DNA from 3 places in the Aliamphritea hakodatensis genome. Region 1 is predicted to be linked to each of the others. Evidence: predicted binding sites of a transcription regulator. Region 1 holds the regulator's gene; each other region holds the start of a gene.
What was found. Region 1 encodes FliA, which starts transcription of late flagellar genes. Its sites were predicted from a motif close to CTAAAGTTNNNNNNNNNNCNGCCGATA; they were not measured.

Region 2: PCI15_RS17525 (flagellar protein MotY) is a predicted target of FliA. The motif match lies at 2,992-3,018, and genes of this name have one in related genera.
Region 3: PCI15_RS14185 (DUF5610 domain-containing protein) is a predicted target of FliA. The motif match lies at 3,292-3,318, and genes of this name have one in related genera.

What each region holds. Positions count from the first base shown of each region.
Region 1 is NZ_AP025281.1:4,486,562-4,491,967, forward strand. Features, by position in the region: gene PCI15_RS20345 (chemotaxis protein CheA) at 1-1,705, opposite strand, end outside; gene PCI15_RS20350 (protein phosphatase CheZ) at 1,718-2,521, opposite strand; gene PCI15_RS20355 (chemotaxis response regulator CheY) at 2,531-2,902, opposite strand; gene PCI15_RS20360 (RNA polymerase sigma factor FliA) at 2,984-3,694, opposite strand; gene PCI15_RS20365 (MinD/ParA family protein) at 3,713-4,537, opposite strand; gene flhF (flagellar biosynthesis GTPase FlhF) at 4,562-5,406, opposite strand, start outside.
Region 2 is NZ_AP025281.1:3,834,910-3,840,315, forward strand. Features, by position in the region: gene PCI15_RS17515 (tetratricopeptide repeat protein) at 1-537, opposite strand, end outside; gene PCI15_RS17520 (argininosuccinate synthase) at 684-1,910, opposite strand; gene PCI15_RS17525 (flagellar protein MotY) at 2,092-2,949, opposite strand; gene rnt (ribonuclease T) at 3,208-3,828, shown strand; gene PCI15_RS17535 (multidrug effflux MFS transporter) at 3,885-5,108, opposite strand; gene PCI15_RS17540 (peroxiredoxin) at 5,352-5,406, opposite strand, start outside.
Region 3 is NZ_AP025281.1:3,072,109-3,077,514, forward strand. Features, by position in the region: gene bfr (bacterioferritin) at 1-438, shown strand, start outside; gene PCI15_RS14165 (hypothetical protein) at 460-852, opposite strand; gene PCI15_RS14170 (bacterioferritin-associated ferredoxin) at 988-1,182, opposite strand; gene PCI15_RS14175 (hypothetical protein) at 1,501-1,854, shown strand; gene PCI15_RS14180 (GGDEF domain-containing protein) at 1,959-3,221, shown strand; gene PCI15_RS14185 (DUF5610 domain-containing protein) at 3,356-3,922, shown strand; gene PCI15_RS14190 (ArsR/SmtB family transcription factor) at 4,197-4,505, shown strand; gene PCI15_RS14195 (bifunctional acetate--CoA ligase family protein/GNAT family N-acetyltransferase) at 4,557-5,406, opposite strand, start outside.

The DNA of each region.
Region 1 (5,406 bases):
TGCCTTCACCCAGCGTGGAATCAATTTCCAGCTTACCGTTAAGCTGAGAAATCTTGGTTTTAACCACGTCCATACCGACACCGCGGCCGGATACGTCAGATATTTCTTCTTTAGTTGAGAAACCGGCTGCAAAAATCAGATTGAAACATTCCTGATCGCTCAGGCGATTGGCCGCTTCAACATCCAGCATCCCCCGCTCAACCGCAAGACGACGCAGCTTGTTTGGATCCATACCGGCACCGTCATCTTCGATAACCAGCAGAATATGATCACCTTCCTGCTCCGCAGAAAGCAGTACGCTACCTTCACGCGGCTTCTCACGGTTAACCCGCTCATCCGGCATTTCAATACCGTGGTCAATCGAGTTGCGCACAAGGTGAATCAGCGGGTCCGCCAGTGCTTCTACCAGGTTTTTATCCAGATCGGTATCTTCACCGCGCAATTCCAGTCGTACTTCTTTATTCAACTGACGGGACAAGTCACGTACCAGACGCGGGAAGCGACCAAAGACCTTCTTCACCGGCTGCATACGGGTTTTCATCACCGACATTTGTAAATCACCGGTCACCATATCCAGTGAAGCCAGCGCTTTAGTCAGCTCGGAGTCTTCGTTATCAGCGCCCAGACGTACCAAACGGTTACGAACCAATACCAGCTCACCAACCATGTTCATGATCTGATCGAGCAGGCGGGTATCAACGCGAACATTGGTCTCAACATTCGCTTTCTTTGCATCCGCGGCTTTTGCCGGCGTCGCTTTCGCCGCCACCGGCTTAGGCTCAGGCTTAGGTGTATCGGTAAATGCTCCCTGTCCTTTTGACTGAAGATCATCCAGCAGGTTTTCAAATTCCTGTTCGGTGATCAGATCATCCTGAGCAGTACGGGCTGATGCAGGGGTTTCCGCTTTGGCTGGTTCCACTGCCGGGGCTGCTGCCGGCGCAGCCGTTGCTTGCTTAACAGCCTGATCCAGTAACTGGTCGAACTCAGAATCAGCCATAGAACTGGTAGCCGCTGCAGCAGGGCTTGCACCCGGTGCTCCTGAAGGCCCGTGAAGCTCATCCATCAGGGAATCGAATTCATCTTCAGTGATCAGGTCACTTTGCGGCCTTGCAGCAGAGGTAACACCCGGTGCGCCACTGCCGTGCAAATCATCAAGCAATGACTCAAATTCATCTTCGGTAATCAGATCAGATCCAGCCGCAGCAGGTGCGTCTTCGGCTGCCGACATACCGGAAACCATTTCATTAAACTGCGCGCCCAGATCAGCCGCCGGTTCAGCCGCAGCCGCCGGTGCCGGCGCATCCACTGCAACGCTCTGCCCAGCAGCCAGAGCGTCAAGCCGGGCAATCAGATCAGCAGGTGCCGGTTCCGGATTTTCTCCGCCGCGAACATCTTCAAACATTGCATTTACAGTATCGAGGGCCTGTAATACAACGTCCATCAAGGCCGCGGAGACTTCTAAGTCATCATTACGCAGCATGTCGAAAAGATTTTCCGCACTGTGACAGCAGTCAACCATAGGCTCAAGCTGTAAGAATCCGGCGCCACCTTTAACGGTATGGAAACCACGGAAGATCGCATTCAGCAACTCCCGGTCTTTCGGATTCTGCTCGAGATCAACTAACTGTTCAGACAGAAGCTCAAGGATTTCCCCCGCTTCTACCAAAAAATCTTCCAGTATTTCCTGATCAACATTTAAAGCCATTGCCTACCCCTGTTAAAAACCTAAACTGGAAAGGAGGTCATCCACATCATCCTGGCTGGAAGCAACTTCATCATTATCTTTTGCTGCCATTTGTGGGCCTTCAGCCATTATTTTTTTCTGTTTAGCCAGCGCTTCTGCGTCAGCCGTCATACCGTCAATACCATTCAGGCGATTAACTCTGGAAGCAACTTCCATCAGGCTAACCAGCTGTGACTCAATGTCGGTAACCAGCTGAATAACACGTTTAATCAGCTGTCCTGTTATGTCCTGATACTCCTGCGCCAGTAAGATATTTGTCAGACGCTCTTTCAGCTCAACCAGGGCATCTGAGTTATCAGTCGCATGCTGGCAGGCAAGCTTATACAGGCCTTCCAGCTCAGGTTTGTCCTGCTGAACTTTATCGAACTCTTCCAGCAGCCGCTGACGGCGGCGGAAACCTTCTTCCAGCTCGGATACAAGGTTCAGTGAAATATCAACACTGTCAATTGTCTTATGAGCATTGCTTTCAGTCAGCTCGATGACATATGACAAACGGTCACTGGCATCAGATATTGAAGCAATGTGCTCTTTGGAATCCTGCAACATCGCATTGCTGCTGACATCATCGGAAAAACTGACGATGGCATTATGCAGTGAGCGGGTCAGCGTACCGACTTCGTGATACAGCGCCTGATGACGTTTTTCATTCAGGTCGTGGATCAGCGTCATTGCTGCACCAACATCTCCGTTTGCCAGATGTTCCACAAGCTTGTCAGCATCCTGCTTCAACTCAAGCTCAAAACCACTTGCTCCCTTATTCTCTATCGTCTCAGACATAGCCGCCACCTAGCCCAGCCGTTCAAAAATCTTATCGATTTTTTCTTTCAGCACTGCAGCGGTAAACGGTTTAATTACATAACCATTTACACCCGCCTGAGCCGCCTCAACTATCTGGTCGCGCTTCGCTTCCGCAGTCACCATCAGAACAGGGATATGCTTCAGGTCCGGATCAGCCCGCACGGTTTTAAGCAAATCGATACCTGTCATGATTGGCATATTCCAGTCTGTTACCAGAAACTCGATATTGCCGCTTTGCAGAATCGGTAAAGCAGTCTTACCGTCATCGGCCTCAACAATATTGGTAAACCCCAGATCACGGAGCAGATTTTTGATGATACGTCTCATAGTAGAGAAATCATCTACCACAAGTATTTTTATGTCTTTCTTCAAGACTATCCCTCCATCAGGAAAACTATCTGACTGTCGCTAGCCAGCGGTGTCTATCCATCAGACTGCCAGCTATTGCCAGTCTCTTAACCGACTTCGCAAGCGTAACGCTGCCTGACTATGAATCTGGCTTACTCTGGATTCACTGACACCCAGGATCTGACCGATTTCTTTTAAGTTCATTTCTTCGTCGTAATACAACGACAACACTAATTTTTCCCGCTCCGGCAAACCTTCAATTGCCGTTGCGATTGCCTGAACAAATCCCAATTCTTGATATTCATCTTCAGGACTTAAATTCTCTGCGGCGATATTTTCGCCCGGACCGTCTTCCTGCGGACCAATCAGCTTTTCAAAGCTGAACAGCCGGCTCTCAGCGGAGTCCTTCAATAATGCGTGATATTCAGTGATAGTGATATTTAATTCGGCGGCAACCTCCCCATCTTGGGCATCTCTGCCTGTACGGGATTCAATTGCCTGAATTGCTTCGGAAACCCGACGGCCATTACGGTGCACTGAACGGGGTGTCCAGTCCCCCCGACGAACCTCATCAATAATGGAACCGCGGATCCGGATACCGGCATAAGTTTCAAAACTTGCGCCTTTGGTGGGATCGTATTTTTTGCCGGCTTCAAGCAAGCCAACCATGCCGGCCTGAATCAAATCATCCAGCACAACGTTTGCAGGCAAGCGCGCCAGCAGATGATGCGCGATACGTTTTACCAACGGCGCATATTGCTCGATCAGCTCCTGACCCGACTTAAACTGTAACTGGTTATACATATTTGCTCTTCTGACTTGTCAGCGTTGATTTGCCCCTTTAACCAATCGCTCAACAAAAAACTCCAGATGACCACGGGGTGAAGATGACACACCCCAATCATCTACTTTTGCCGCCAGCTGCTTATATGCCAACGAGGCCTTACTCTTTGGAAACGCTTTTAAAACAGCACGTTGCTGCTGTACACCTTTACGGACTGACTCATCATAAGGGATTGATCCCAGGTATTGAAGCGTCACATCCAGAAACCTTTCTGCCACTGTCAGCAGCTTACTGTATATATTCCGACCTTCCTGCTCTGAACGTACCATATTGGCAAGTACCCGAAACCGGTTCACCTGATAATCACGGTTCAGCAGCTTCATCAGCGCATATGCGTCTGTAATAGAGGTCGGTTCATCACACACTACCACGACAACTTCCTGCGCCGCTTTGACAAAGCTCACTACTGTGTCCGAAATACCTGCCGCGGTATCTATAATCAGTACATCCAGCTGATCTTCGATATCACTGAACGAATGAATCAGTTCTGAATGCTCATGCGCACTCAGCGTCGTCATCGCCTGTGTCCCGGAAGCGGCGGGCACAATGTGGACATTCTCACCGACTTCGATCAGCAGATCCCGTAATGAACAGTCTCCGGCGAGCACGTCCGTAATGTTCTGAGTTGCTTTTACACCCAGCAACACATCCACATTCGCCAACCCCAGGTCAGCATCCATCAGCACCACCCTGCGACCAATCTCCCCCAGCGCAAGACTCAGGTTAACTGACACATTGGTTTTGCCAACGCCGCCTTTACCCCCGGTAACTGCGACAACTTTCACCGGGTGCGGACTAGTCATTATGTCTTCCTATCTGATATCCCATCAATCAACCCACTGCCCATTTTGTGAAAGTTTATCCTGACGCCGGTCCTGCGCCATACGCTGATTACGGGAAACGCGCTGCGCTGTCACGACTGCACGGCTGACCAGATCCCGCTTGTGGGCCACATCCAGATCATCCGGCACCCGCTGACCATCGGTCACATAGGTAACAGGCAAACCGTTATCAACGATAAGCTCGATTGCCTCACCAAGATTTCCGGATTCATCTAACTTACTGAGAATACAGCCATTAAGCCCCATTCGGCTGTAGGTTTCATAGGCATTCTCGATGACATGCCGTTGGCTGGAGCAGGAAAGCACCAACAGCTTTTTCATCCGCACACTGACACTTTCCAGCATATCAAGCTGAGCCTGGGTATGCGGCTCATGCGCACTCATACCTGCAGTATCAATCAATACCAGCCGCTTATTGCGCAATGACAATAAAACCTCATCCAGACTGTGATTTTCATCAACCACCCGCACCGGAATGTCCAGAATCCGGCCAAAAGTAAGCAATTGCTCATGCGCTGCTATACGGTATGAGTCAGTCGTCACCAGCGCCACACTGGAACTGCCATGCTTCAGAACATAGCGCGCAGCCAGCTTACCAATCGTGGTGGTTTTCCCCACACCGGTCGGCCCGACAAAAGCAATCATACCGCCACGCTCAACGAAGTCGCCACCAATCACCGGAATCGACTCACTCAGACGGGACAATGTATCCCGCCAGCCATCATCCACGCTTTCAGCACCTTCCAGCTTTATCAGTTGACGGCGCAGATGCGGCCCGATGCCAAGTTTCTCAAGACGGTGCTCTACCCGTTTATGCAGCACGCTCTCTT
Region 2 (5,406 bases), 650 kb from region 1:
GAGGCGCAACAGGATCTCGCCTTCCAAACGGTGGATATACAGAACGAGCCCGGGATAAGAGTGAATATAGCGGCCACACTGCTCCAGTGCTTCAGACAGCTGCCCCTGATTGAGCAGCTTCTCCAGCGGTTGCAGTACTGACTTAATGCGCAGAATTTTTTCCAGACGCACCCTGATCTTGGCAATATCATAGGGCTTGGAAATATAGGTATCCGGCGCGGTATCAAGGGAGCCGAACAGCAGTTTGGAGCGGTCCTGATCAACCACCAGAATAAAGGTGGTGGTATACAGCTTTGTGCCTTCGGCACCGGCCTCCTGAATTAACTGCAGACCGTTCTTCTCGGTTTTACCCAGATCAAACAGAGCAAAACATATGTCATATGTCTCTTCACGCAACAACGCCAAAGCCATATTCACTGATGACGCCACATGGATCGTTTTGATGCCTAACTGGGTCAGCGCAGCTTTCAGCTCAGCCAGATCATCCAGACGATTATCGACAATCAGGACTTTGTTTTGTGAATAATTTATTTCCATAAAACCGACATCAGAGACCAGCGCTCAAAGTACCATAGTTATCAAGCAACTAGAACTCCCGACACATCCCCTGAACAGCAAAAAACCCGCCATGTCACCATAACGGGTTTTTCAGAAAAGTCAGGTTATTAATCCCTGTTCTTTGCTCAGTCTTCCAGCAGATTGCGGCCTTTACCGGCAGCAATGCGCATGCGCAGTGCATTCAGCTTGATGAAGCCGGCAGCATCTTTCTGATCGTAAGAACCCGCGTCATCTTCAAAAGTAGCAATGTTCTCATCGAACAGGCTGTCATCAGAACGGCGACCCACAACAGTCACGTTACCCTTGTACAGTTTCAGGCGAACATCACCGTTCACGTTACGCTGTGAGTAATCGATCATCTCCTGCATCATCTTACGCTCTTCAGACCACCAGAAACCGTTGTAGATCACTTTCGCGTAACGTGGCATCAGCTCATCTTTCAGGTGCGCAACTTCGCGGTCCAGCGTGATTGACTCAATGGCACGGTGTGCACGCAGCATGATGGTGCCGCCCGGTGTTTCATAGCAACCGCGGGACTTCATTCCGACGAAACGGTTTTCAACGATGTCCAGACGGCCAATACCGTGCTCACCACCTACCTTGTTCAGGTAAGTCAGGACAGTTGCCGGAGACATTGGCTCACCGTCAATCGCAACGATATCGCCTTTTTCGTAAGTCAGCTCCATGTACTGAGCTTCGTCCGGTGCTTCCTCAGGGGAAACGGACCAGCGCCACATATCCGTTTCAGCTTCTGCCCACGGATCTTCCAGAATGTCGCCTTCGTAAGAAATGTGCAGCAGGTTAGCATCCATCGAGTACGGAGACTTCTTCTTGTTGCTTGAGAAGTCTACCGGGATGTTGTGCTCTTCACAGTACTTCATCAGGGTTTCACGGGATGTCAGATCCCACTCACGCCATGGCGCAATAACTTCAACGCCCGGCTTAAGTGCGTAAGCACCCATTTCAAAACGAACCTGATCGTTACCCTTACCGGTTGCACCGTGAGAGATAGCATCTGCGCCGGTTTCATTGGCGATTTCAATCAGACGCTTGGCAATCAGCGGACGGGCAATTGACGTGCCCAGCAGGTATTCACCTTCGTAGATAGTATTCGCACGGAACATCGGGAATACGAAATCACGGACAAACTCTTCGCGCAGATCTTCGATGTAAATTTCTTTTACACCCAGAGCTTCAGCTTTGGCACGGGCAGGTTCAACTTCTTCACCCTGGCCCAGATCTGCCGTGAATGTCACGACTTCACAGTTGTAAGTTTCCTGTAACCAACGAACGATTACAGATGTATCAAGGCCGCCGGAGTAGGCCAGCACAACCTTATTAATGTCGGACATAAAAGAACTCCACACGAAAATCTACCACCGGGCAGACAACCCGATGTATTACCTGAAAAAGGAAAGGGCAAAATTATAGCATGAATACACAGCAGGAACAGAGACAGCGGGGATAAATCCCCACTATCTCAAAGGGCAACGCACGTTCCGGCGATTCAACCGCTCAGACGGAGGACTGAAGTTAAGGCTGATCCCGGTCCAGCCGGATGGTTACCCGGCGACTGCGGTCACGGGTTGCCCGGTCGTTCTTCTGCCCCACCGGATACCGTTCGCCGTGATAACGGGTAATAATCACGTCAGGATTAACCCCCTTAGTAATCAGATACGCCGTCACTTCATCAGCACGCTTCTTAGATAAATCCCGGTTTGCCAGACGCCGGCCCTGGGTATCTGAGTGGCCGTCTACGTAAACCGAGCTGACCGCCTCATCATTATTCACATACACTGCAATCAGATCCAGCCGGGCCTTGGTGGCATCCGACAAGCGCCAGGTGGCCGACGGGAACAATACCGCGGTACGGGCGATCTGACGGTAATTCACCGGCAACAGACCGGCCACACAGCCTGAATAACTTTCAAACGCCGGCTGGAAGTTGGCCGCTGAGAGTCCTATCCGGACATTTTCCCCGGTCCCCAGCCAGTTGCGGGCTTTAAAGGTCGGCATCATGCCCTTATACAGGGCGGCAACCATATTCTGAGCCTGCGGGCTCAGCACTTCGATCTCACCACTGTACTGGTTGAACTCCACCTCTCCGATCCGCATCGGCGGGGTACCCGGCTGCCAGGGAGAAGCCTCTGCCATCAGCATCGCCTTCCCTTTCATGCCATGACCCTGAAGCGGTTTCAGAACAAAACGGATCTGCTCGCCAGCCTGATGATCGAATACGGCTTCTCCGAACAGGGGGATTTTTTGCGACATACGGCAGTTAAACTTGGAGGACTCAAGATCCCAGCGGGACTGATCGATGGTCGCCACGAAGCTTGCCGCCCCGGCAGGCAGTATCCAAAAAGCTATCAACAGTCCCAGAATAATTCGCATAAAAAGATCAAACCCTTACAGATACCAAACCAACGTATCAGATATCGACTGGTGCAGTTAAAACTTTACTGAAGATACCGGGATATTTAACCGCTGATCAGTGTCTATCCATCTTAGCAGTAATGTACTGCAAATACTTCCGTAGCAATGACAACGGCCGGCCAAGATTATACACTGGCCTCATACTCAACTGCAGGCTGAAGAGACAGCCTTTAAGGATCTCATTTGACTAAACATAACAGTGCCTATCAGCATCCGATGTCCACCCGCTTCCGGGGCTACCTGCCAGTGGTAATCGACGTTGAAACTGCCGGGTTCAATGCCGAGACAGATGCTCTTCTGGAAATTGCTGCCGTTACCCTGACGATGGATGACGACGGAAACCTGCTGATTGACCAGAGCTACTCCTTCAACGTAGACCCGTTTGAAGGTGCCAATCTGGAAAAGTCCGCACTGGAGTTTACCGGCATTGACCCGTACAACCCTCTGCGCGGTGCCATCGACGAGCAGGAAGCACTGGAAAAGATCTTTAAGCCGATCCGCAAATCCGTCAAAGCCCATAACTGTAAACGGGCAATTCTGGTGGGGCATAATGCTCACTTCGATCACAGTTTCGTAACGGCAGCCGCAAACCGCTGCGACATGAAACGCAACCCGTTCCACCCGTTTTCCACCTTCGATACCGCCACACTGGCAGGTCTGGCGTTTGGCCACACCGTACTGGCGAAAGCCTGTGACATTGCCGACATCGACTTCGACGGCAAAGAAGCACACTCGGCTCTGTATGACACCATGAAAACCGCCGAGCTGTTCTGCACCATCGTCAACCGCTGGAAAGATCTGGGCGGCTGGAGCATGGTTCAGGACCACTACGAATAACCGGCGTCTGACACGCCCCCATAAAAAAGCCCTGACACTGCAGGGCTTTTTTCGTATCAGGACACTTCCGTTTGCCGTTGCCCCGCTTCAATCCAGCGCATCATCACCAGACCGGCAGCCGCACACACGGCAAACCCTGCCACCAGCGGAATAACCGTGCCGTTGAACAGACCACCGATGAACACCCCGATCACTGCGGATAACAGCGTAGACACCGCTCCCACGACTGCGGCCCCCATACCGGCATACTTACCCAGCCCTTCCATGGCAAGCGCATTCAGATTACTGAACAGCATCCCGATACAGGCAAACGCCACGATGAAATACAGGGTTAACAGCCATAACGGCGGCATCCCCTGCCAGTAACTGCTGCCAGCCACACACAGGGCTGAGCTGACCATCAGCACCAGTAAGGCCCGCCAGGTCAGATGCTGCATTCCCAGCCGCATCACCAGACGGCCATTCAGGTAAGACGAAAAACCAATGGCGAAAGCCAGCATCGCAAAATACAGGGGGAACCACTCACCCAGGCCATATAACTGCTGAAACACCTGCGCAGAAGAACTCAGATAAGCCACAAACGCACCGGAAACAATCCCGGCCATCAACGTATACCCCATAGCAAAGCGGTCGGTTGATACTTTGATGAATGCTTTGCTGATCGCCTTCAGTGAAAATGGCACCCGCTTGTCAACCGGATGGGTTTCGGGCTGACGCTGATGAAACCAGACCAGACTGATCAGGCCGATCAGCAGAATCGCCACAAAAATGTAACGCCAGTCAGCCACCCAGAGAATCAGTTGCCCGAACACCGGCGCCACCATCGGAATCACAATGAAGATGACCATAATAAAGGACATCACCCGGGCCATTTCACGTCCGGCAAACTGATCCCGGACAATCGCCACCGTGAGTATCTTGGGGGCTGCCAGCCCAAACCCCTGTAAAAACCGCCCAAGCAGCATCACATCGAGATCCTGCGCGGCGATGCTCAAAACCCCGCCAGCAATAAAGAGTGCATAGCCCACATACATCACCGGCCGGCGGCCAAAACTGTCCGAAGCGGGGCCATAACACAGCTGCCCCACAGCCATGCCAAGAAACAGGACGGAAACCACCAGTTGCACATCATTCGCATCGGTCACCTGAAGCGCGTCTCCCATCAGCGCCAGCGCCGGTAACATGGCATCAATAGCAAGGGCAACCAATGACATCATCATAGCCATCAGGGTAACAAATTCAGCGAACGGCATTTCGCCCGCAAAAGACTTATTCGGCACAGGACATCCCGTCATTCATTCATTAATGAAGTTATTAAGAAAAGTATCAGCAACAGCACCGGGGCAGAACAGCCCGGACAGCAAACACGAAAAGACCGGCTATCATACCGCAAGCAGCACAAAACCGGTCATTCTAATTCGCTATGTAGCACATGCATTTTTTACATACAGCCGACACCGCAGGCACTGAACGGCAGCCACAAAAAAACCGCCATGAAGGCGGTTTTTTAAGATACTTAAATCTTACAGCTTGTCAGCGTTGTCAGACAGGTAGCTTGCAACACCTTCAGGAGATGCA
Region 3 (5,406 bases), 1.4 Mb from region 1:
GCCGTACTTGCGAATGAACTGGTCGCCATTAACCAGTACTTCCTGCACGCACGCATGTTCAAGAACTGGGGGCTGGGTGGCCTGAATGAAGCCGATTACAAAGTGTCCATTCAGAAAATGAAGAATGCCGATAAGATTATCGAACGGGTTCTGTTTCTGGAAGGCTTACCGAACCTGCAGGATCTGGGCCGGTTAAGGATCGGCGAAGACACCGGTGAAATCATTCAGGCAAATATGGACTTTGAGCTGGAAGCACTTAAACCGCTGAAAGACACCATTGCCAAATGTGAAGAAAAGAATGACTACATCAGCCGCAGCCTGCTGGAAAGTATTCTGGAAGATCAGGAAGAACAGATCGACTGGCTGGAAACCCAGCAGCATCTGATTGCCAATGCCGGCATGGAAAACTACCTGCAAACCCAGATGGATGACGACTAAACCCGTCCGCCAGGACAAATATTAAGAAGTAATCCCCACCGCAGTGGCCAGCGCGTCACTGTGGTGCTCCTCCAGCCAGTTAAACATTTCCCGCTCTTCAAACCGTACATGTGCCCTCAGCAACCGGGCAAACTCCGCTCGCTCCTCATCAGTATCCGCGGTTGCCAGACACCGCAGTTGCCGGTGTTCTTCTTCGAACTGCTGCTTCAGGTCACCGCTTAACAGATGTGCAAACAGCTTCTCTTCTTCGTCGAAGTGAACCAGTAAGTCAGCAATGAAAGTACCGTGCATAACCTGCCACTGGTTGGATAAAGCCTGCGAAGACACTTGCGCAGCATCCAGTATGCGCTTGGCATTCACCAAGGCAAGATGGTGTTCTTTACTGAGCGGGGTAAGGGCCAGCGAGCGTTTCATAAGAGGCACTCTTAAACAGGTGGTTTAAAAACATCTTATAAACAGACGACCGTCAGGGTCAAACAGGATTAAAAAGAAAAGAAATATCAGACCCGGGCAGACGGGCCCAGGACACAGAGAAGAGAAATTGCCTGATCAGGCAACTTTTACAGCGTTTTCCGCCAGCTCATAAAGCTTATCATTGAGAATTTTTTTCGTGACACGTGCACATTTACCGCACTGACTGGCCACACCCAGCTCAGTAGAAAGCTGTTTCATGGTGGTCGCCCCAGCTTCAATACTGGCTTCAATCTTTTTATCGGTTATACCGTGGCAAATGCAGACGTACATTGAACTCATTCTCATTAACAGTAGCTGCGGAGATATTAATGTAAATGATAATGACTATCAAGATGAATCAACATGAAAATGATTCACATCAATAATGTGCTTCAATGTCAAACTGAGTACAAAGGACTGCTGCCTCACACAAATTTGGGTAGAATTAATCAGTCTGTTGATTTACAAACGATTTATACGCTTGTTTAATGTATTGAAACCCTACGCCCCTCAGTAACGGAGCCTTTGAAAATTTAACGACACCCGTTCACTGAATCAGAAAAACAATTACTATGCTCACACGGGACGTGAATCAGGTTAAACAGATCTATGACAGTACGCTTACCATTACCCGCAGCCAAGAAGTTGACCATCATTTATAACGTTGAGTCAGGTTGCCTGGGCCCTCAGGGCCGCTCACATATAGAGCCCTTCTGCCAGTTTGCGCAGGAACAGATGGCCGATCTGCACAGCGACTTTATTAACTGGCAGATAACCCCCCGTACCGATAACAACAAGCCGGAAATCCAGTACTCACTGATGAATAAGCTCCTGCAGGATCATCAGGCAGAAAAATTTCTCAGCTACTTCAATAAAAGTGTTGATGAACTGGAAACCTTCCTGCTGGGGATCATCGTTATTCTGATAGAGCAATACCATAACGAGCACCCGGAAACGAACTGAAACCGGCAAAGAAATTCCCCAAAGCGGTTAACAGCAGCCTCATCATCCGGACAGCCTGTGATACCCTAACGCCTTAATTTGTTTGTTATTTTAAGGCCATTTCTTTGCTTGCTCATGCCTTCACAAAGTCGCTGCGTTTACTGATTCCCGGCATTATCACCCTGATTGCCGGAATCCTGTTACAGCAGCAGGCAGCCGCCCTGCCCCTGCACTATAAAGATATAGTTACCCTGCTCCCGTATATTCTTGGTGTTATTAGTCTGATCCTTGCGATGAGTTTTAATCAGGGCCGGCTGTTCCTGGGGTCACTCAACGCCCTTTGCTTTTATGCAGCCATTCAGGCGGAGCTGCAGACCTCACTTAATCTGCCTGCCAATTTTGTGTTTTTCAGCCTGCTTTGCCTGCTGTTTCCGGCCCAGCAGGCGTTACTCAGTCTGTACCCGGAACGGGGCTTCAGTCCTCGCTGGGCCATCCCCCGGGCGGGCATTATCATCTGCGGTTACCTGCTGTTATGTGGGCTGAAATATACCCAGAGCTTCGCCGGCTGGATAAGCACCCTGCCGTCATCCATGCTGGAGCTGGCATTTGATCCGCTATTACTGAATCAGGTCAGCCTGGCAGTATTCTCGGCAACGCTGCTACTTAACGGTTTTCTGTTGATGCGGCGTCAGAGCCTGGTAGACGCCGCCATGCTGATGATGACACTGGCCGCGGCGGTTATGCTGGCGTTCTTCGCACAGCCACTGGTTTCTGCGTTGTTCGCCTGCTCGGCGCTAATATTGCTGCTGTTTACCATTCTGTTTAACTCCTACAGCATGGCATTTATCGATGAACTGACCGGCCTGCCCGGACGACGGGCACTGGAGAACCAGCTCGCCAGTGTCGGTAAACATTACACCCTGGCCATGGTGGATGTGGACCACTTCAAAAAATTCAACGATACCTACGGCCACGATGTCGGCGATCAGGTACTGAGAATGGTGGCCAGCCAGATGCGTCAGGCCGCCAAAGGCGCGCAGGTATTCCGTTATGGGGGTGAAGAATTTACCATCCTCTTTAAAGGCAAGGATGAAGCAGCCGCCTGGCATACCGCAGAGCGGGTCCGGGAAGCAGTGGCCGGGTACCCGATGTATATTCGCGGCGACAACCGCCCGGAAGATGCCGACGAGGGCAAAAATCAGCGCAGCAAAGGCCAGCCGGAGTCGGACTATGTGCAGGTCTGTATAAGTCTGGGCCTGTGCCAGAATACCGATGATCTGGCAGACAGCAGCGCCGTTCTCAAAGCTGCCGATGAGGCCCTGTATAAGGCTAAACAGATGGGCCGTAACCGCACCATCGGGCGGCAGACCGGCATCACTAACGAATAACAGCATCTCTGTTTATTCATGCCTGGCCGGGACTGGCGCACGCTGCCCCGGCCCGGTTGAAATAAATTCACTCGATATTTTCCCTGAGTAGCCGATAGTAAAGAGATCGTTAACCCCATTCAGAGACCGGTACTATGGAGATTAATACTCAGGGAACCACGCCCCGCAGCAATGACGTATCTGCTCAGCAAAAAAACCAGACCGAACAGGTCAGCACCGCCCAGTCCAGCCGGACCGAACTGAACCAGTCAATCTTGCAGGCATCACTGAATGTCAGCATCAGCTCCGGTAACGACTCCCTGGCGCTGGTGTACCGCAGTGCGATTGATAAGCTCAATGAAGTACTGGAAGCTGATCTCGGCGAGAATTCTATCAACAAAGCCTATGACGCTGGCCTGGATGTCAGCCCGGAAGCCACGGCAGAACGTATCGCAAGCCAGACCACGGCCTTCTTCGGCAGCTACCGGCAGCAAAATCCGGAACTCAGCGAAGCAGAAGCGGCCAGTAAGTTCAGCGAGATCATCCGCGGCGGCATCAAACAGGGCTTTGATGAAGCCCGTGAAATTCTCGACGGTCTGAAAGTGCTTGAAGGAGACATTGCCGCCAATATCGATACCACCTACGATCTGGTGCAGGAAAAACTCGATGTTTTCTTTGAAAACCTGACCGGACCGGCCCCCGCTGAAAGCGCCGCAACATAACCCGATTCAGATCAATGTCCGGCATCCTACTTAGGTATATGATCAAAAAAATTACGATCAGTGCCGGACGCAAATACTCCCCGGGATTTTTTTCAGCGACAAACTGCAGTATCTGCTCGCCAGCCAGCGTCGTTTCTAGTGTATTAGCAAATTGAGATTTAATTCCAGTTCCACTAGAATCCCTGTGTTGGATGGCCGAGTGATCCTTGGTCAGTCCCGCACAATAATAAAAATTACCGGAGACTTCCCCTTGAATACCATTGCGGATCATCCTATGACGCCAGAGACCCTGGTAATGATGAAAGACAATGCGGCCCAGGCCGCAAAAATAATGAAAGCCCTGAGTAACGAAAGCCGGTTACTGATTCTCTGTCATCTCGATGGCAAAGAACTGTCGGTCACTCAGTTAAACGACTATCTGGATCTTAGTCAGTCGGCTTTATCGCAGCATCTGGCAGTACTGCGCAAGGATGAGTTAGTCAGCACCCGCCGTGAATCGCAGACCATCTACTATTCGCTGTCGGGCAATAATGCTACCCGCATTATTCACACCCTGCACGAAGTGTTCTGCCCAACGCTATAACCGGTCAGGCATTGAAGAGTGCCCCTTCAGTGCCCATGATTCCCCTGCCAGTCAGTGCTTCAGCCGCTGCTTCTGCCAGTCCTGTTCCGGCTCATTCAGCAGCATCTCCATTTCGATAGCGTCTTCATCCATGTTGTAGCTGTTATTAAAGCCCAGATGACGGGCCAGCCCCTGCATGCCCTTATTCGACACCAGTGTTGAGCCCATCAGCAACAGTGTGCCCCGGCTGCGGCAGTAGTCGATGACCTTTTGCATCAGAATACGGCCCAGCCCTTCCCCCTGCAGCTCATCACGGATAACCACCGAGAACTCCGCACGGACATTATCCGCGTCGGTCACCGCCCGTACCACTCCGAGGGTCTCCCAGCCGCTGCCATCCGCTTTCCAGGCTGTGGCGATAAAGGCCATCTCCCGGTCGTAATCAATCTGCGTCCAGTTGGCCAGTTCCAGATGATCCGGCACACCACGGTTATAGAAATACCTCAGCCGGATCGATTCAGCGCTGAGGCTGTTATAAAACAACAAATGATTGGGCTCATCCTCGCCGCGAATCGGCCGGATCTCAACGGGCCTTCCGCCTTTCAGGCTAACTTCTTCCCGCAGATGCTCAGGATAGGCAGAAATTGCCAGCGGTGCCGGCTCCCCCAGAGATACTGCGGCATCCACCGCCAGTACGCCCTGCTTGTTGATCATCAGCGGGTTAATCTCCACCGCCTGTAAATGGGGTAATTCCACAGCCATTTGCGACAAACTCAGCAACACTTCACACAACTGTTCCAGATCGCTGTGCGGGCGGTGGCTGTTTTCCTGCAGTACCTGCCATGCGCGGCTCTGACAGATCAGTTGCCGGGCCAGACTCAGATTCAGCGGGGGCAACATTACCCGCCGGTCAGCAATCACA